DNA from 4 places in the Comamonas brasiliensis genome. Region 3 is predicted to be linked to each of the others. Evidence: predicted binding sites of a transcription regulator. Region 3 holds the regulator's gene; each other region holds the start of a gene.
The links. Region 3 encodes FNR, which switches genes on or off when oxygen is low (the NO sensors DNR and NnrR bind a similar motif). Its sites were predicted from a motif close to TTGATNNNNATCAA; they were not measured.
Positions count from the first base shown of each region.

Region 1: cydD (thiol reductant ABC exporter subunit CydD) is a predicted target of FNR. The motif match lies at 2,747-2,760, and genes of this name have one in related genera.
Region 2: DJFAAGMI_RS21320 (universal stress protein) is a predicted target of FNR. The motif match lies at 3,798-3,811, and genes of this name have one in related genera.
Region 4: cyoA (ubiquinol oxidase subunit II) is a predicted target of FNR. The motif match lies at 1,623-1,636, and genes of this name have one in related genera.

Region 1 covers NZ_JAANES010000005.1:796-5,735, reverse strand. Annotated here, with positions in the region: gene DJFAAGMI_RS19195 (amino acid ABC transporter ATP-binding/permease protein) at 1-917, opposite strand, end outside; gene cydD (thiol reductant ABC exporter subunit CydD) at 914-2,644, opposite strand; gene DJFAAGMI_RS19185 (NAD(P)H-dependent flavin oxidoreductase) at 2,887-3,843, opposite strand; gene DJFAAGMI_RS19180 (ABC transporter substrate-binding protein) at 4,124-4,940, opposite strand, start outside.
Region 2 covers NZ_JAANES010000006.1:90,357-95,296, reverse strand. Annotated here, with positions in the region: gene DJFAAGMI_RS25090 (hypothetical protein) at 1-367, opposite strand, end outside; gene DJFAAGMI_RS25085 (hypothetical protein) at 364-822, opposite strand; gene DJFAAGMI_RS21325 (clostripain-related cysteine peptidase) at 1,179-3,005, shown strand; gene DJFAAGMI_RS21320 (universal stress protein) at 3,233-3,676, opposite strand; gene DJFAAGMI_RS21315 (alpha/beta fold hydrolase) at 3,994-4,940, shown strand, end outside.
Region 3 covers NZ_JAANES010000001.1:729,011-733,950, forward strand. Annotated here, with positions in the region: gene DJFAAGMI_RS03285 (FixH family protein) at 40-345, shown strand; gene DJFAAGMI_RS03290 (hypothetical protein) at 718-981, shown strand; gene fnr (fumarate/nitrate reduction transcriptional regulator Fnr) at 1,147-1,869, opposite strand; gene hemN (oxygen-independent coproporphyrinogen III oxidase) at 2,139-3,521, shown strand; gene DJFAAGMI_RS03305 (sulfite exporter TauE/SafE family protein) at 3,525-4,238, shown strand; gene DJFAAGMI_RS03310 (HD-GYP domain-containing protein) at 4,349-4,940, shown strand, end outside.
Region 4 covers NZ_JAANES010000001.1:1,071,882-1,076,821, forward strand. Annotated here, with positions in the region: gene cyoB (cytochrome o ubiquinol oxidase subunit I) at 1-410, opposite strand, end outside; gene cyoA (ubiquinol oxidase subunit II) at 473-1,528, opposite strand; gene DJFAAGMI_RS04830 (MFS transporter) at 1,876-3,207, shown strand; gene DJFAAGMI_RS04835 (Bug family tripartite tricarboxylate transporter substrate binding protein) at 3,327-4,325, opposite strand; gene DJFAAGMI_RS04840 (LysR family transcriptional regulator) at 4,514-4,940, shown strand, end outside.

The DNA.
Region 1 (4,940 bases), on a different contig from region 3:
CGCAGGGGGGCAAACGGCTCCAGTGCGGATAGTGCCAGCAAAATACCTAGCGCAGCAACCGCAGCGCTGATACGGCCCTGCTCCATCAGCCAGGCCATCAGCAGCACGGATGCGCTCAAGGTCATGGCAGACACCGCACCATAAGCCTTCGCTGCAGCCGCCTCGAATTGATAAAGCCTCTCATCGGCCCCCGCACAGCGCGCATCGCTGTGCAGCACCAGTTGCAGCTGGGCAGGCAACTGGCCAGCCATAAGCAGCTCGGTCTGGCCCGCAACCAGATCCACGGTCTGGGCACGCATGGCCTCCAGTGCCATGGCACGGCGCACGGCGGCCTTGCGGCTGCGCAAACCATGCCACAGGGCAATGCCCCAGCCAGTCAGCAGCAGCCACGCCAGGGTCAACAGACCCAGCCACCAGCTCATGAATCCGTAGGCCAGAGCTGCCAGCAAGGCCGCGCCCAGTGCCGCGACGGCAGGCACCAGCAGGCGCAGATAAAGATTGTCCAGCGCGTCCACATCAGAGGTCAGGCGCTGCAACAGCCTGGCCGGACGCTGCAGCAGCAGACGGGCAGCCTGAGGGCGAGCCCAGCTCAGAAACAGTCTCTGGCGCAGAGCGGCCAGCACGGCCAGCGTAGCGTCGTGGGTCACCAGGCGCTCGGCGTAGCGGGCGCCGGTGCGGCCCACGGCCAGCAGCCGAATGCCGGCCGACGGCATGAACACATCGAACACCAAAGCGGTAGCAGGCACCAGACCGGCCAGCGCCGTGGCCGTAATGAACCAGCCGGACAAGCCCAGCAAGGCCATACCCATCAGCACCGTGAGTGCAGCCAGCGCAGCGCCGCCCAGCCAGAGCTTGCGCGGCGCCATCCTGCCCAGCAGTTTCAGCATTTCGCGCATTGGAATGGCTCGCATCTTCATGACTGCGACTCCTGCGCCCGCCGCAGCAGCGGCAGTTCGATCACGCGATCCATGGCAGCGGCCAGTTGCGCGTCGTGGGTGGCGACCAACATGGTCCGCCCCTTGGCCAGATGGCGCAGAGACTGCGTGATCTGGGCTGCTGTCTCGGGGTCCAGATGAGCAGTGGGTTCATCGACCAGCAGCAGACCGGCTTCCGTCTGCGCGGCCATGCGTGCCAGGGCCAGTCTCACCACTTCTCCTCCAGAAAGTCCTGCACCGCCCTCGCCCAGGCTCGCGCCGGGGCGATGCGCCAGGGTCTCCTCGAGTGCCGCCTGCTGCGTGGCCTGGGCAATCTGCTCGGGCTCTACCGAGCTGCGCCCCAGTGCGATATTGCGCGCAACCGAACCCGCAAAGACATGCGGTAGCTGACCCAGCCAGGCCATGCGCCGACGCAGCTGCGTTGCGCTGCGGGCATCGAGCGCTTGCCGGTCGACTTCGATGCGGCCTTGCTGTACCGGCAAAAGGCCGGCAATCTGCGCCAGCAGCACGGACTTGCCACTGCCGCTGGGACTCCACAGCGCCACATGTTCGCCGGCCTGTATGTGCAAAGTCAGCGGTGCGAGGCTGGAGTCGCTGCCTGGTGCCTGAACCTTGAGCCCGCAGACGCTTACGGACACAGGATTTCCAGGCGATAGCCGCTCATTGACCGAGGATGCTTCGGCGGCATGCTGCGCGCCCACAATCTGCACGGACTGGGTCTGCATGCTCTGCAAGGTCTGCAGCGCTGCCTCGCCTGCGGCTCTGTCATGCCAGACGGCCGAGAGATCGCGCAAAGGCTCGAAAAACGCCGGCGCCAACAACAGCACGAACATGGCCTGACCCAAACCGAGTTTGTCGCCCCAGGCGCCGAAGTTCAGCGTGCCCAGCAGGTGAAAGCCTATATAGACGGCCACCATGGCCACACCCAGCGCCGAGAAAAGCTCCAGCACCGCAGAAGACAGAAAGGCAATGCGCAGCACGCGCATGGTGCGGGCGCGCAGATCTTCCGCATGGTCGCGCAGCCGCTGGCCTGTCAGATCGACGGCATGCAGAGCGCGCAGCGTGCTCAGACCGCGCAGACGGTCCAGCAAGAAAGCGTTCATATGGCCCAGTTGCAGCATCTGCTCTTCGCTGGCCGCCTTGGCACGCCAGCCCACTATCGCCATGAAGAGCGGAATCAGCGGCGCGGCCACTATCAGAATCAGGGCCACCACCCAAGACTGCCAGGCCACGGTTGCCAGAATCACCAAAGGCAGCAGGCGCACACGCCACATCGCACTCTGATAACGCGCCAGCCAGGGAACGATTGCCTCGGCCTGCTCGACCATGGCACTGGCCGCCTGACCCGAAGCGGGGCGGCTCTTGTCCAGCGGCGATGCCTGGGCCAGCGACTGCAGCACCAGAGCGCGCAAGCTGCTCAGCTGTATACGCGCGGCACGGTTGGCCAGCAGGCCGCCATGGCCTTCTGCCCAGGCGCGCAACAGACCCAGCATGAGCACGCCCGTCGCCATGGGCCAGACGGTCGCCACGCCCTGCCCGTCGGCCATGAGCTGTACAGCCCAGGCAAGCAAGGCTGCCTGCGGCAGCCAGATCAGTCCGGCAAACACCTGCCATACCGCGCCCGCACTGGGGCGGCGGATGACGCTCGCCAGTGCGGCATGCGTCGCATCGGTCTGATTGTCTGTTGAGGAAGAAGGTGTTTGCTGCATTTCTTAATTTTCAGTAATTACTGAAATTAACGGAATACTACTCTTCTTTTGACAATCATCATGACTTGATATGCAAAAGCCAATTGCAGGACCAGGCCTACATTGATGTTCATCAACTCCACATTGATTTATCAAGGGTTAACCCTTGCTTTAGTCGCGCTTGAGCAACATCAAACGAGCAGGTCGCCCATGAAAAACGGCGTCCGAAGACGCCGTTGGCACAGGAGAGTTGCAAACCTGTTTCAGGCTGCCAGCAAGCTGGCCTTGGCTTCGGCATATTCATGCTTGAGGCGGGCCACCAGCTCGGCCGTGGGCTGCACCTTGTCGACGGCGCCGATGCCCTGGCCGCAACCCCAGATGTCTTTCCAGGCTTTTTGCGCACCGCCGCCAAAATTCATCTTGCTGGGGTCGGACTCGGGCAGGTTCTCCGGATCCAGACCTGCCGCACGAATCGAGGGTGCCAGATAGTTTCCATGCACGCCGGTAAACAGATTGCTGTAGACCACATCGTCGGAGTTGCCCTCGACAATCGCCTGCTTGTAGGCTTCCACAGCACGAGCCTCGTCGGTGGCGATGAAGGCCGAGCCGATATAGGCAAAGTCCGCCCCCATCGCCTGGGCCGCGAGAACCGCCCCCCCCGTGGCAATCGAGCCGGACAGCGCCAGCGGGCCGTCAAACCATTGGCGAATTTCCTGCACCAGTGCAAACGGGCTCTTCACACCCGCATGGCCGCCTGCGCCGGCCGCCACGGCGATCAGGCCGTCGGCACCTTTTTCAATGGCCTTGCGCGCAAACTTGTTGTTGATGATGTCGTGCAGCACCACTCCACCCCAGCTATGCACGGCCTGGTTCACATCCTCACGCGCTCCCAGGCTGGTGATGATGATGGGCACTTTGTACTTGGCGCATACCTGCATGTCGTGCTCGAGGCGGTCATTGCTCTTGTGCACGATCTGGTTGATGGCGAATGGAGCCGAAGGGCGATCGGGATGGGCCTTGTCCCAGGCTGCCAAAGTCTCGGTGATCTCGGCCAGCCAGTCTTCCAGCTGCTCGGCTGGACGGGCATTGAGCGAAGGCATGGAGCCGACGATGCCGGCCTTGCACTGCTCGATGACAAGCTTGGGATTGCTGATGATGAAAAGCGGTGAGCCGATGACAGGCAAAGCCAGCTTTTTAAGAACGGGTGGCAGCTTGGACATAGTTGTCTCCTTCTTCGTTTTGTATGTAAAAGGGCTGTAGCGCTTACTCTATATACGTTGACAGCTCTTATTTCAGAAGCAGTTCGTTGAACGATCCACTATTTGCACTCCTGTGCCGACAGCGGCCTCGTCCGACTGGCCGATGGCCAGTTTCGCCTGCCATTGCGCCGCCTCCTGTCCCCTGGGCAACAGTTTGTGCATCTGTTTTGCACGGCGGATCATCGTGATGGAGGTGGCTGCAAAAAAGGCCTGAACGCGATGCGTGTCAGGCCTTGGTTTCTTACTGCGTCACACGTCCTGCGGCGTTGACGATGGACAGGTCCACATATTTGGAACCCACTTGCCCAGGCTTGAAGTTCACCCAGTAGCCGCCCAGGTCAAAAGACTCCAGTCCGCGCAGGGCGGCGCTCATCTTTTCAGGCGTTACCGGCTGGCTGCGACGCATGGCCTCCACGATGACCTTGGCATTCACATAGCCTTCCATCATGGCAAAGCTCACGGGCACATCCAGCGACTTGCCGGCTGCAATCGTCGCATCGCGGAACTCCTTGTTGAGCTTGCCCGAGACCTTGTAAGGACTGGGCACCACCTGGGCGATCGACAGACCGCTCATGTACTCCACAGGCAGGCGCTTGGCCAGTTGCTCGATATCCGCCTCGGCCGTGGCATAGATCTGGGCAGTGCCGCCCTCCATGCGATAAGCCTCGACAAAGGCCGCCGTGGCGGGGCTGGATGCCACCAGCAAAATGGCCTGGGGCGAAGCCCTGGAAGCCTGCAGTTCCTGCACGGCCTTGTCCGAGCCGCTTCGGCTCTTGAGCATGGCCGAGGTCACCAGCTTGGCTCCACTGGGATTCACGGCCTTGGTGACCAGGGCCGTCAGTTCCTGGGCATCGGGACGCTCCTCAAACACCAGGGCCAGGCGCGTGATGCCGACAGTGGCCAGATGGGTGGAAATCTTTGCAACCTGCTCTACCAATCCTGCGCGCGTGGAGAACATATGTGACGACGCCAGCACACGGGTGTCCGTGCTCTGATAACCCACCAGCGGGATCTGCGAGCCATCCAGCGACTTGCTCTCCAGCAAGGCCGAAAGATTG
Region 2 (4,940 bases), on a different contig from region 3:
GCGAGGCTTCCATGGCGCGCATGCGATCGGGCTGGGCGGCAAACAGGCCCGGGGTCTTGCGCAGGGTTTCGGCCATGACCCAGGCCAGCCGGACCTTGGCGCCGGCCCAGCGCTGGGGAGTGCCTTGGCTGGTGTAGAGCAGGGTGCCCGGCGACGGTGGCTGGGCAAACAGGCAAGCCAGTTTGTGCTGGGGCTTCTGGCTGCCGCCGGCAAGGGGAAAGCTCAGCGTGTCGGGCAACTGGCGTGTGCGGCTGTGGCGACGCCAGAATTCCACCAGCGCAGCCGCTGCGGCACTGACGCGCGAGTCATAGATGGGCAGACCTTCTGCCGAATAGAACGCATGCACCTTGGTGAGCATGGAGTTCATGAGCTGTACCGCCGGAAAGCCGCTGCGCAGATTGGCCGTGCCAGCGCCATCTCCTGGTGGGTCTGGGCAATGTAGTGACTGATGTGGTGGCCAAGGCCCACGAGAAAGGGCCGTGCACCTTCCTTGGGGTTGCGCTCGCCGCCCCAGTCCAGCACATCGCTGCAGGCGGCCAGCGTGGCTGCGGCATCGTCGGCCTGCACGGCGGCGCGCAGCCTGGCAGACAGGGCAGCGGTCTTGGCGCACGACTCGGCCCAGTCGCCCGTTGTCAGGCCGGTCGCCCGCCAGCGGTAGTGGTGAGGCACCAGATCGGCAAAGCAGGTGGTGGCTTTCAAGCCTTTGGGCACATAGGTGGAGGCGCGAATGTCCAGCTGAATCTGTCGCTGCGGCAGTGTGGCTGCGAGCCAGTCGGTGAAGCCAGCCACTTCGGGCTGTTGCAGAAATTCGGTGCGATTCATGGGTTTCCTGGGGCCGGTTGGATTGCTGGCAAGGCTCATTCGCGCTTTGCCCTGCGCGATGATTATGGCGCCTGTCGGATCAATTTTGATAGCTGCAGGCGCTTTATTCATCAGTGCTTGGGCCTGCTCCTTCTCTAGGGCAGACAGTTGAATCCTGCTTGCAGGGACGGGCGGCAAGGAACGTGTGCGCACCCTGAAAAAGCCGATAGAAGTCGATTCATGGAGCGGGGCCTTGATGGACTGATCGATGGATCCGTTTGCGCTGCCAAATACCTGATTCCAGTGATTGTTGCTGTCTACCTCAAAAGCTGTAATTCCTATTCATTAAATATTTCAAAAAGTAATGGGAGACGGCGATGCAATGGATTCGATGGTGGGGAATGTTGTTGCTCACGATGCTGCTGATCGCCTGCGGCGGAGGCGACGGTGACAGGCCACGCGCAAAAACCACGATGCTGGTCTATCTGGTTGCCTCGGATCTGATTGCCAGCGCGGAGGGCGATCTCACCCATATGCTGGCAGCGGCCAGCAGCAAGGACATCAACGTGGTTCTGCAGGTCGGCGGCGGCTCGGCTGCAGGCTCGGTGGCCGGTGTCGATCTGACGCAGACGGTGCGCTACCGGCTGACTCCTGCCTCAGCCCCTTCGAATGGCAGGGGCTGGGCTCTGGAGCGACTGCCTCAGGCAGAGCAGCCAGGTGCCCAGGTGGCCATGAACAAGGCCGATACCTTGCGCAACTTCATTCAGTGGGGAGCACGCCATTACCCCGCTCAGCAATATGCGCTGACGCTCTGGAACCATGGTGGCGGGCCGGTCGCGGGATTCGGCTGGGACGAGGCATATGGCGGTGGTAAATCCATGAGCGTGAAGGACATCACCAGTGCAATCCAGCAGGCCAATGTCAGGCTGGAGCTGCTGGGCTTTGACGCCTGCCTGATGTCCAGCCTGGAAGTGGCTGCCTCGCTACAGCCCTATGTCAACTATTTGGTGGCTTCGGAAGAGGTGACCACTGGCTGGGACTGGACCAGACTGGTGCAGTACATGGTGGACAACCCCCTGGCCAGGGGCGATGCCCTGGGCAAGACCATCGTGGACACCTACAAGCAACAGAATGGCTCGCTCGACTTCACGGCCTATGCGGTGACCGACCTCCAGCAGATCCCGGCTCTGATTGCCGTGCTGGAAAAGGCTGCTGCCAGCCTGCATCAGTCGCTGCAGAGCGGCGGGCTCGACACCTGGGTGCAACTGGCTGCGGCACGGCGCAATGCCGAGGACTTCCAGACCAATATCTTCAACACGCAGTTTGATCTGGTGGACGTGCTTTCCTGGGTCAATGAGCTTGCCGCGCGCAATCTGCTGAGCCGCTCGATGCAGCAGGACATTCGCACTGCATTCGACCGTGCGGTGATTCACAAGGATGGCGGCGAGGACGAAGCCTACGGCCTGATGATGTACTTCCCGCGCTATTCCACGCTGAACTCTCGCCTGCTGGCGCAGTACGCGGAGCTGGACTTCTCTGCCCCTATCAAAGGCTTTGTGCAGGCCTATGCCGCTTTTGCCGGCAGCTCGCTGATGCCGCAAATCACGGTGACCAGCCCGGTGCTCAGCGGCAATGCCTTCAGTGCGCTGGTGAGCAGCAATATGCCGGGCCTGGGCCGTGTCTTTGACCGGGGCTATGCCGTGCTCACGCAAAACGGCGTGGCACTGGCCATGCAGCAACTGGGTGTGAACGGTAATGAAGTTCGTCTGCCTCAGTCCCAGGTCTGGCCGCATCTCGATGGGCAGGTGATCACCATGCTGCCCGAGAACGATGAGGACACGGTGTTCATGATCCCTGTCAGGATGCTTGACGAATATGGTAGCGAAGCTGATGGCATGCTTTATGCGCTGCAGGATGACCAGGGCCGCCTGGTCGTGAAGTACAAGCTTTCCTCGCAGGGCCTTGCGGGTATCGGCCTGGCCATGGCCGAGATTGAAGAAGACGAAGAATTCCATCCGCTCGTCTTGAACGCGCAAGGGCAGTTAGTGGATTCCGGCGTCGAGCTGATCGCCCCGGAAGGCGACTGGATCATCGAGATGCAGGCAGTCCGTGGAAGCGGCTACAAGCTCTATGCCGCAGCCTCCGATCTGGTCGGACGCCTCAGGATTTCGCCCACTTCGGTGGATCTGGTCACGGCGAACTGAAGCTTGCCCAAAGCAAAAGGCCATCGACAGATGGCCTTTTCATTCCGTGCCTGAGCTTTGCCATACTCTTTCGTCCCGTATCCCGGTGCTCTCTTCGTGGGCTAGTTGGCCGTGTTCGGTGCTATAGGCATACGCTTTGCTGGCCCGCTTGAAAAGCCCTCAACGCACGAAAGCGCCCGGGCGTTGCCGGTCTGCCGAGTGCCGCCGCGAGTCTTTGCCGCGCAGCCTCAGGGACGGTGCACCAGCACCGGGATGCTGCTGTTGATCAGCACGCGCTGGGTTTCGCTACCCAGCAAAATGCCGGCGATGCCCTTGCGGCCATGCGATGCCATGCAGATCAGATCGCAATGGTTTTCCTGGGCTGTCTTGATGATGGCCTGGTTGACGGAGATACCGGTCGCCCGCAGCGCCTTGCACTCCACGCCTGAGGCTGCGGCAATGTCGGCCGCAGTCTGCAGTACCTTGTCGGCTTCCTTCTGGGCACTCTTGTCAAACTCGGCAGAGTTGTACGACATCAGTGCCTCGGCGCCGTAGATGATGGCGGAGTAGTCCGGCATCACGTACAGCGCGGTTACCTGCGCGCCTTGCTCCTTGGCCAGCTGTATGCCTGCGTGCAGCGCTGCTTCGGAGAGTTTCGAGCCATCCGTAGGAATCAAAATATGCTTGAACATGTCTGCCTCCTTGCGCTCCGGCGCGCATATGGTTGCCAGGTGAAATGGGCCGATTGCCGTTCCCATACTCACACTCGGAAGTAGCCAATGCAAGATTGGGAGTGTTGATTCATGCGGTAGCTTGATCAAAATCAAGAGATGAAAAATTATGGGAAAGCGGATTAATCTTCCGTAAATAAATCGCTGATAGCTATTAAGAAAATAGTTGTGGCATTGGATTGCTTTCAGCAAATACCTGATTCCAGTGATTGTCCGTATCTACCCTGAAATATGTAATTGCTCTTGCCTTGGTTTTTCAAAAAGTAAGAGGAAGAGCAATGAAATCGATGCAATGGTTGGGGCTGATACCGCTGGCCGCGTTGCTGGTGGGTTGTGGCGGCTCCGATGTGGAGCCGGAAACCAAAGATCCGCTGGCCACATACAAGAATCAGAAGCTGAGCTGGGGCAGCTGCGATGCGTATTTTTCGAAGTACTCCTCGGAAGGCTCTGAACGCTACATCAGCAAGCTCGGTAGTCGTTTGCAGTGTGCAGATATCGAGGCTCCGCTGGATTACAAGCATCCCGACGGACTGAAGATCAAGGTCTCGGCCCTCAGGGTGCGGGCTGCCGATGCTCCCGACAAAAAGCCTCATCTGTTCTTCAATCCCGGCGGGCCCGGTAGCGATGGCCTCAACTTGTCCCTGGCATATTCCCAGATGCTTGCCGGCGGCAACCCGAATACCGCCCTCGGCGCGATGTACAAAAAGGTCAGTGATAGCTTCAACTTCGTCGGGTTCTCGCCCAGAGGGGTGGGAGCCAGCACCAATTTGCTGTGCAGCGGCAACGAGCAGGTCTATCCGCAGGATCCCTCGGCGGATGGAGAGAACGCAGAGAACATCCGCAGAATCAGCGATGCTGCCAGATACATGGCTGTCAACTGCCAGAAGAACCCGATCTCCGATTTCATCAATACCGATGCCACGGCACGTGACATGGATCTGATGCGCCACCTGTTCGGCGACGAGAAAATGCATTACTACGGCATTTCCTATGGAACCTGGCTGGGCTTCTGGTATGCGGGCCTCTTTCCCGAGCGTGTCGGCCCGATGGTCGTCGACAGCAATATGAACTTCAGCCAGAGCATTCATGCGGCCAGCATCAGTTACGAAGTAGGCAAGATTCACAGCTTTGCCAACCATATTGCTCCCTATGCCGCGCGCCACAACAGCAGCCTGGGCATGGGCACCAGCACGCAGGAGATTGTGGACAGACTGAAAAGGCTCGC
Region 3 (4,940 bases):
TGCAATTGGGCAGCCAGATTTCTGAAAAGAGGTTTAACCATGTCGGCAGCACAAGCCAAGGCCCTGCAAAAGGCCAAGATCATCCACCCCGAGGACGGCAAGCCCTGGTGGAAGTTTGCCCATGTCTGGCTCGTCATCGCCGGTCCCGCCGTGGTGGTGGTCGCGGGCATCGTGACCGCCTATATCGCCATGAGCAAGCCGGATCCAGTGATCGACCCCGACTACTATCGTCACGGCATTGAGATCAACCAGCGCCTCACCGAGAGCGAAAAAAGCCTGGCGCCAGCAGTGACGGGGCGCAACCATGCCGCGACGCCGGCCAAGGACCATCCGCTGGATCGCTGACCGAGATTTCAACGCATCCCAAGGCCGCTTCCGCGGCCTTTTTTTGCGGCCCTGGTTGCAGGCTTTTCTGTAGCCGGTGGGCCGTGACGGCGTTCTATGTCTTGGTCGACCGAAGAGTCGGGAGGGCCCCTGCAGTTCTCGGAAGCCGGCAAGGGATGGGCGGGTGGAGTTCAATAACAGGAGCGCATAGCGCTTTGTCACAGGCTATTTCAGATAGATATAGACCCAAAATCGATACACATAAAGCGCTGGAAGCTCTTTAAATAATAGCGGTCCAGGGTTTCCCATCTGAGTGCATGCCCTTGGTATGGCTGGGAAGGTCATGGCAATTGTGCAAAATAGGTTCAAACCCACAGGCCAAGGAGAATCGCGATGGATGCTCGACGCTGGATGTGGATTGTCTGGCCGGCTTTTCTGGCCGCGGCAATCATGGAAATGGTGGTGTTTGCCTTTGTGGACCCGCTGGACATGCACTGGCTGGGCTCGCCTCTGGAATGGTCGCGCAATGGCATTTACACCCTGGCCTTTTTTGCCTTCTGGGCGGTCACCGTGTTCAGCGGACTCATGACCGTCATGCTGGGGCGTTCGGCCAGCGATATGAACCAGGGCATAGTCTCGGAGCCTCTGGTCGAGTAAGGCGCTGCACACAGGACCGCAGTTTCGAACAGGTGGCGGCTTCGGATGGAGGGGCTGGCCGCTCGCTGTGCCGGCGGCCTTGGCGGTGGAAACTCCAGGCAGGTGTTCGCCGTCATCAAAAAAGCCCGCTGTCTGCGGGCTTCGTCTTGAGGGCTGCTGTCGAAGTCAGTCCTGGCATTGCTGGCTGTTGACGATGCGCCTGAGCGCCTCGGTATCCAGAATGCGCAGATGGCGCTGTCGGACTTCGATGATGCCTTCCTCGGCGAACTTGGAGAAGGTGCGACTCACGGTCTCCAGCTTGAGGCCCAGATAGCTGCCGATTTCTTCACGCGTCATGCGCAGCACCAGCTCCGACTTCGAAAAGCCGCGTGCCGACAGACGCTGCACCAGGTTCAGCACAAAGGCCGCCAGACGCTCTTCGGCGCGCATGCTGCCCAGCAGCAGCATCACGCCATGCTCGCGCACGATTTCGCGGCTCATGACCTTGTGCACATGATTTTGCAGTGCCGTGACTTCGCGCGAGAGCTGCTCGAGCTTGTCGAAAGGCATGATGCAGACTTCGGCATCTTCCAGCGCCACGGCATCGCAGGTGTGGTGGTCGTTGACGATACCGTCCAGACCGATGATCTCGCCGGCCATCTGAAAGCCAGTGACCTGGTCGCGACCGTCTTCGGTGGCCACGCTGGTCTTGAAGAAGCCGGTGCGAATGGCGTACAGCGAGGTGAACTCCTCGCCGTTGCGAAACAGCAGCCCGCCCCGTTTGACCTTGCGGCGCGTGGCCACAATTTCGTCAATACGCTCCATTTGTTCATCGTCCAGGCCCATGGGCATGCACAGTTCACGCAGATTGCAGTTGGAGCAGGATGCTTTGATGGTCTGAAGATTCATGGGCTTTTCAGCAACGGCACAGACAGACTTGGAATGGAGAGTCGCGCCGGTCATTGACCTCGTAGTTAGTGATGAGTTGGATCAAATTGTCGCAGTACTTGCCTTGCGCTCTCTTGATATTCATCAAGGACAGTTGGATTGCCTTGGGGCACATTGTTTGCATTCATTCAAAAACATGTGCTTCTGCCCATTATGGGCATGATTTCCAGGATCTGATTTTCTTTGAAATCTGCTCAATGTGGAGTGTGGGCGCACCCTAACTTTCAGTTATGACCGCAGTCACGCCCGAGTTGCTGAGCCGCTTTGATATTCCCGGCCCGCGCTACACATCATTTCCAACAGCCGACCGTTTTGTTGAGGCTTTTGGTGCAGACGACTATATCCTGGCATTGAAACAGCGCAAGACGCATTCGAGCTCACGTGCCTTGCCTTTGTCCGTTTATGTGCATGTGCCATTTTGCGAGTCGCTTTGCTATTACTGCGCCTGCAACAAGATCGTGACCAAGCATCATGAGAAGGCTGCCGAATATCTGGATTATCTGGGCCGTGAACTGGCCATGCATACCGAGCATTGCGGCAAAGGCCAGCTGGTAAGCCAGTTGCATCTGGGAGGCGGCACGCCGACCTTCTTCAGCGATGCCGAATTGCAGCAGTTGATGCTTCTGATGCGTGAGCATTTCAAGCTCGATCTAGCCGGCGAGTATTCCATTGAGGTCGATCCGCGTACCGTGAGCAACGAGAGGTTGAAGACACTCAAGGACATGGGCTTCAATCGCCTGAGCTTTGGCGTGCAGGATTTTGACCCAGCGGTGCAGAAAGCGGTGCACCGGGAGCAGCCAGCCGAGCAAGTCTTTGAGCTGGTGGCCGAGGCCCGCCGTCTGGGCTTTGTCTCCATCAATGTGGACCTGATTTACGGCCTGCCCAAGCAGACATCCGAGTCTTTTGCGCGAACGCTGGCCCAGGTCAATGAGTTGCGTCCCGACCGCATTGCTCTGTATGCCTATGCGCATCTGCCCGAGCGCTTCAAGCCGCAAAGGCGTATTGCATCGGCTGACTTGCCCATGGGACAGGAGAAGCTGAACATGCTCTCCGGCGCAATTGATGCCTTCATGAATGGCGGCTATGTCTATGTGGGCATGGATCACTTTGCGCTGCCCGATGACTCTCTGGCCATCGCCAAGCGTCAGGGGCGCCTGCATCGCAACTTCCAGGGCTACAGCACCCAGCCCGACTGCGACCTGATTGCACTGGGCGTATCGGCCATCGGCAAGGTGGGCGCCACCTACAGCCAGAACGTCAAGACCCTGGAAGAGTATTACGACGCCATTGATGGCGGCATGCTGCCCGTGCAGCGCGGATTGGCGCTCTCGCGTGACGATCTGGTGCGCAGAGCCATCATCATGGCCATCATGTGTCAGGGCTCCGTCCTGTACGAGCCGATGGAGCAGGCCTGGCTGATCAATTTCCGCGAGTACTTTGCCCGGGAGTTGGCTGCACTGGGGGAAATGCAGCGCAATGGCCTGGTGCAGCTATCCGACGAGGGCTTCAAGGTCACGGGCCTGGGCTGGTTTTTTGTACGCGGAGTAGCCATGCTGTTTGATCGATATTTGCAGGCCGACCGAAACCGCACGCGCTTTTCGCGCATCATCTAGCGCATGTTGTTTTCGCTGGTCTGGACTGCTTTGATCATGGGGCTCGTGGGTGGGCCCCATTGTCTTGTGATGTGCGCTGCGCCCTGCAGCGTCGTGACGGGCGCAAGGCCTGCCAGCGACGGTCAGGTCATCGCCTTGCACGGCCTGCAAAAACGCCAATGGCTGCGCACCAGTTTGTTTCATCTGGGACGCATTGCCGGCTATGCCCTGCTGGGCGGAGTGGCGGCTGTGGCCATGGAGAGCCTGGCCTGGCTGACCAGCCAGACAACGGCCTTGCAGAAGCTGTGGACGCTGATGCATGTCGCGGTCATGGCCTGGGGTCTGGCCATGCTGGTGCAGGCGCGGCAACCGGTGTGGCTGGAGCAAGCGGGGCGCTCTGTCTGGACCAGGGTCCAGCCCTGGGTCGTCGCCCCTGGAGGGAGTCTGGCCGCAGGCTTTGCCTGGGCCCTGATGCCTTGCGGCTTGCTTTATTCGGCAGTGCTGGTGGCCGCGTTGAGTGGCGGAGTCTGGCAAGGTGCTCTGTCAATGGCTGCCTTTGCCATTGGCGGCGCAGTGTGGTTGCTGGCGGGCCCCTGGCTGTGGCAGCTGGGGCAGTCGCATCTCAATGCATTGCGGGCGCGCTGGGGCACCAGAATTGCGGGTTTGATGCTGACTGGTGTTGCGAGTTGGGCTTTGTGGATGGATCTGGTCTACAAACCCAGCCTTTGGTGCCGATAAGTCACACAGGAGGGGAATGTTGGTGCAGTTTGCATCCCAACAGACCCTAGTCATGGTTGAGCAGTCATGGAACTGCGGAATAATGTCTCATCTTGTGTGTAGCGCTCAAAGTGAATCGTTTCGTTGCTATTGATATCGGACAACTGCGGATTGGCATGTATGTCCATCTGGAGACTGGCTGGTTGCGCCACCCGTTTCCCGTCAGCAGCTTCAAGATTGTCAATGACGAGCAGTTGCAGACGCTCAGGACCCTGAAGCTCAAGGCCGTACAGGTTGATCTCTCCAGAAGCGATCTGGAGGAGGCTGTCACGCCTTCCGTCGCGCCTCCTCGACCTGCTGCGAGCCATCCGGACAGCGATGCGCATGCCTGGCGAGACAGCATTCTGGGCGTGCAGTCCCGGTTTCTGGGGGCTGTTTCCGTGTTTGACGATGTTCAGGCTCTTTTGCCTGCCAACCCCGAGGGCGCGCGCGCCACGACCGATAGGCTGGTTGCGCAGCAAGTCGTGAAACTGGCGCAGGCTCGAGATCTGAGCCTGCATCTGCTCGCGGATACGGGCGGTGCCACATTCGGTGTTCATGGAGTGAACGTTTCCGTGCTGAGCCTGTTGCTGGGCAAGACGCTGGGCTTGCGCAACGATGTGCTGCAGGATCTGGGCACGGCAGCGTTGCTGCATGACATCGGCAAGCCGGGGCTGGAGATTT
Region 4 (4,940 bases), 340 kb from region 3:
TAGTTCATCAGGCCGGTCACGAAGGGCATCGCCACGAAGAAGATCATGATCACGCCGTGGGCCGTGAAGATCTGGTCGTAGTGGTGAGGAGGCAGGTAGCCCATGTTGTCGCCGAAGGCCATGGACTGCTGCAGACGCATCATCACGGCATCGGCAAAGCCGCGCAGGAACATGACCAGACCGAGGATCATGTACATGATGCCGATCTTCTTGTGGTCGATGGAGGTGATCCAGTCGTTCCACAGCGGAGCCCAGAGGCGGAACTTGGTGATGCCGCCGACCACGACGAGGCCGCCAAGCACCACGGCAATAAAGGTCAAGAGCACGATGGGCTCATGCGTCATGGGAATCTGGTCCCATGTGATACGGCCCAACAGCCAGTGGGAGGCCGGGGTTGTTGTTTCAGACATGTTGAGTCTCTTTTGTCGTATTGGAGCGGCTGAGCGGTGAGCGCATCCGCACCGTGAACTACTTATTGCTGTGCGACAGCTCCGGAGGCGGCGACTTCGTCGAGCAGGGCGACAACGCGGTCAGCGTCTTTGGAAGTGCAGACATCCAGGGGCAGGGTCACGCTGGAGGTCTTGCCGTGGTGTGCCGGTGGCTTGCCGCCGGCGGCGTCGATGGCCATCATTTCGTTCATGCACATCTTGCCGTCTTCCACGCAGCGGTTGAGGACCTTGTTGTACAGGCCTTCGTCCACGCTGGCGAAGCGTTCAACGGGGTTGCGCTCGCTGGGCTTGGCCAGGTCGAGGTAGGCGTCGCGCGTCAGGGTCTTGCCTTCGCTCTTGGCCTGGGCCACCCACTGGTCGAACTGCTGGTTTTCCAGACCGTGGAACTTGAAGGTCATGCCAGCAAAGCCAGCGCCGCTGTAATGGGAGGACTTGCCGCCATAGACACCGGGCTTGTTGATCACGGCATTCAGTTCGGTCTGCATGCCGGGCATGGTGTAGATCATGCCGGCCAGATCAGGAACGTAGAACGCGTTCATGGTGTTGGTGGAGGTCAGCTTGAAGCGGATGGGGCGGTCCACCGGGGCAGCCACTTCGTTGACGGTGGCGATGCCTTGCTCGGGGTAGAAGAACAGCCACTTCCAGTCCAGGGACACGACCTGAATCTCCAGGGGCTTGACGTTGGGGTCCAGCGCCTTGGTGGAGGAGATGCGGTCCAGAGGACGATAGGGGTCGAGCTTGTGGGTGCTGATCCAGGTAATGGCGCCCAAAGCGATGATGATGAGCAGGGGAACCGTCCAGATCACCAGCTCCAGCGCAGTGGAGTGGTGCCATTCGGGGTCGTACTTGGCTTCGGTGTTGGACTGGCGGTATTTCCAGGCAAACAGCAGCGTCAAAAAGATGACGGGGACGATGATGAGCAACATCAGCAAAGTGGCCGTAATGACCAGATCGCCTTGCTGCTTGGCGACATCGCCAGCTGGGTTGAGGACGACGGCCTTGCTGCAACCGGCGAGGGTTGCGGTCAAAGCGGCCGCTGAGAGCCACGCGGGCCCACGGATTTCCTTGATTTTTAACATGCTTTAGGCGTGACAAAGTCGCGCTTAGGTGTAAACGCGGATTACTGGATCTCGGCAAATGTAATACCAAACCGGTGGTTGTCCATTGGACATTTTGTCCAAGGTCAAGGGCCTGGTCTTGAAAATACGCTACGCGACAAGGGTTTAGCGCCTTTTAAAGGCGGACAAACTTTGCGCTGACAGGGCTTGAAATTGTCAAATTTGCCCCACCAGGCCCCCTCTGCCGAGGGCTGGGCTGACAGGGTTCAGGGCAAAAACTCTATTGCAGCTGCACATGCTTGGGCGTAGAACGGAAAGCGTCCCCGGGACTGAAAAGTAAGACAAGGAGTTGTACCTTTATGACAAGCATGAACCCGTCCGTTGGTCTTACTCAGCAAGACTATGAGAACTCGGAAACCCTGGCCTATGCGGAAACCGATGAGGATGTGACCCCTGGCGAGATCGCGGTGGGCGTGATCATAGGGCGCTCTTCCGAGTACTTTGACTTCTTCGTGTTCGGCATCGCCTGCGTGCTGGTGTTTCCCTCGCTGCTGTTTCCCTATCTGTCCAAGCTCGACGGCACGCTGGCCGCGTTTGCCATCTTCTCGCTGGCCTTCGTGGCCCGCCCTGTAGGCACGGCGCTGTCGATGGCCGTGCAGCGGGTCTGGGGGCGTGCCACCAAACTGACATTGGCGCTGCTCCTGCTGGGCGTCTGCACGGTGGGCATGACCTTTTTGCCCAGCTATGAGGTCGCCGGCATGAAGGCCGTCTGGGCGCTGGTGATCCTGCGCATCGGCCAGGGGCTGGCGCTGGGCGGCTCCTGGGACGGCTTGCCCTCGCTGCTGGCCATGTCTGCACCGCCGAACAAGCGCGGCTGGTACTCGATGATCGGCCAGCTCGGGGCGCCGCTGGGCTTCATCATTGCGGCAGCGCTGTTTGCCTATCTGTACTCCAGCCTGTCGGCGGACGAGTTCATGAGCTATGGCTGGCGCTATCCCTTCTGCGTGGCTTTTGCCATCAACGTGGTGGCGCTGTTTGCCCGCCTGCGTCTGGTCGTGGGGCAGTCCTATACCCAGCTTCTGCAGGAGCGTGAGCTGGAGCCCATCAGCGTGACCAGTCTCATGGCCAATGAAGGCCGCAATGTGATGATCGGTGCTTTCGCCGCACTGGCCAGCTTTGCGCTGTTCCACCTGGTGACCGTGTTCCCGCTGTCCTGGATCTCCATGTACTCCGATCAGTCCATGACCGAAGTGCTGGTGGTGCAGATCATCGGCGCGCTGCTGGCTGGCGGGGCCATCATGCTGTCGGGCTGGCTGGCGGACCGAGTGGGTCGCCGCAACACCCTGGGCACCATGGCCTGCCTGATCGGTATCTTCAGCTTCCTGGCGCCCTGGCTGCTGGGCAGCGGCAGCACCGGCAACAATGTGTTCATCCTGGTGGGCTTTGTGCTGCTGGGCCTGTCCTACGGTCAGGCATCGGGCACGGTGACTTCCAACTTCTCGTCGCGCTATCGTTACACCGGCGCGGCCCTGTCCACGGATATGGCCTGGCTCATCGGTGCGGCGTTCGCTCCGCTGGTCGCCCTGGGCGTCTCGGCCAAGTTCGGTCTGGTGGCTCTGGGTATCTATCTGCTGTCTGGCGCCTTGTGCACGCTGGCTGCCCTGGGTATCAACCGTGCCATCGAGGCCCGCGATCAATAGGAAGGTTGCTCGCTTCTCTGCAAAACGCCCGGTGCTGCGCATCGGGCGTTTTTTCTGATGCTGCAGCGCATGAAAAAGCCGCCTCAAGAGGCGGCTTCTTTACGGCTGGGCGGGCTGGATCAGTCCAGAGCCAGACCGGCCTTCTTGATCACCTCGCCAAAGCGCTTGCTTTCGGAGGCCATGAAGGCCTTGAATTCGGCAGGCGTGGGGTTGAAGGACTCGTAGCCGAAGGCAGCGAACTTTTCCTTCACGTCCTGGCCGGTCAGCGCCTGGCGGACATCGGTGCGGATCTTCTCGACCACGGCCGCAGGGGTGCCGGGGCGCACGGCCAGGGCGTTCCAGCCGATGGCTGCGAAATCCTTGGGGCCGCCCGATTCGGACACTGTGGGCACGTTCTCGAAGCCGGCAATGCGGCTGGGAGCGGCCACCGCCAGGAAGCGCAGCTTGCCGCCACGTACCAGAGGACCTGCAGTGCCCAGAGAGCCCAGGGCAAAGGTCAGCTCGCCATTGGCAACGCCCTGGTACAGCTGGCTGGTTTCCTTGTAGATCACGTGCTCCATCTTGGTGCCGGTCTGGTTTTCCAGCAGCGCCGAGCCCAGGTGCACGGGGTTGCCCACGGACCAGGAGCCGTAGTTCAGCTTGCCGGGATGCGCCTTGGCATCGGCGATCAGGTCACCGATGGTCTTGTAGGGACTGTTGACGGGCACGCAGACAAAGAAGTAGTTGCGGAACAAGGGCATCAGGATGTCGAAGTCCTTGTTCAGGTCGTAGGGCAGCTTCTTGAACAGGTGGGGGTAGGCCGCGATATGGACGTTGTCCAGCTGGATCATGTCCGTGCCGTCGGTCGCGCCACGCTTGAATTCGTTGATGGCGATGAAGCCGTTGCCGCCGGGGCGGTTTTCCACCACCACGGGCTGGCCCCAGGCACGGCCCAGCTTGTCGGCCACCAGGCGCGAGATGCCATCGGGACCACCGCCTACGGGGAAGGGGTTGATGATGCGCGAGGACTTGGTGGGCCACTTGTCGCTCTGGGCGAACGAGGGGGCTGCCACGGCTGCGGCAATGGCGCCGAGTGCGAATGCAGCTTGGCGACGGCTCATGTTGAGCTTATGGGTCATTTTGTCTCCCTGGAAGGATGTCGATGATGAATTGCGTGTGGACCACGCATTGTTGATATCGTCGGCTGTTATTTTTAGATATTCAGGCCCAGTTAATTACATTGTGTCACTTGGGGCATAAACACCTAGGTCTAGCTGAGGCTAGCAGCTATAGCAAAATAGCATAGCTTGTTTTGAAAGGTGTGAGCATGAATCTGCAGCAGATAGAGACCTTTGTTCGGGTGGCCGAAGTGGGGAGCTTCAGCAAGGCTGCGGTGCTGCTGGACACCGCCCAGCCGGCGCTCAGCCGTCAGGTACGGGCCCTGGAAACGGAGTTGCGCGAGACCTTGCTGATACGCACCGGGCGCGGCGTGACGCTGACCGATGCGGGGCGCCGCCTGCTCGAGCATGGGCACGCCATCATGCAGCGCGTGGCCATGGCCAAGGAGGATCTGGGCAGTCAGCGCGACGAGCCCGTGGGGCGCATCACCGTGGGCCTGCCGCCGAGCCTGGCGCGGCGCCTGACCCTGCCCCTGATCGACGGCTTCAGCCGGGAGATGCCCAAGGCCAGGCTGGCGGTGGTCGAGGGTTTTTCCATGAATATCTCGGAGTGGCTGACCTCGGGGCGCATGGATC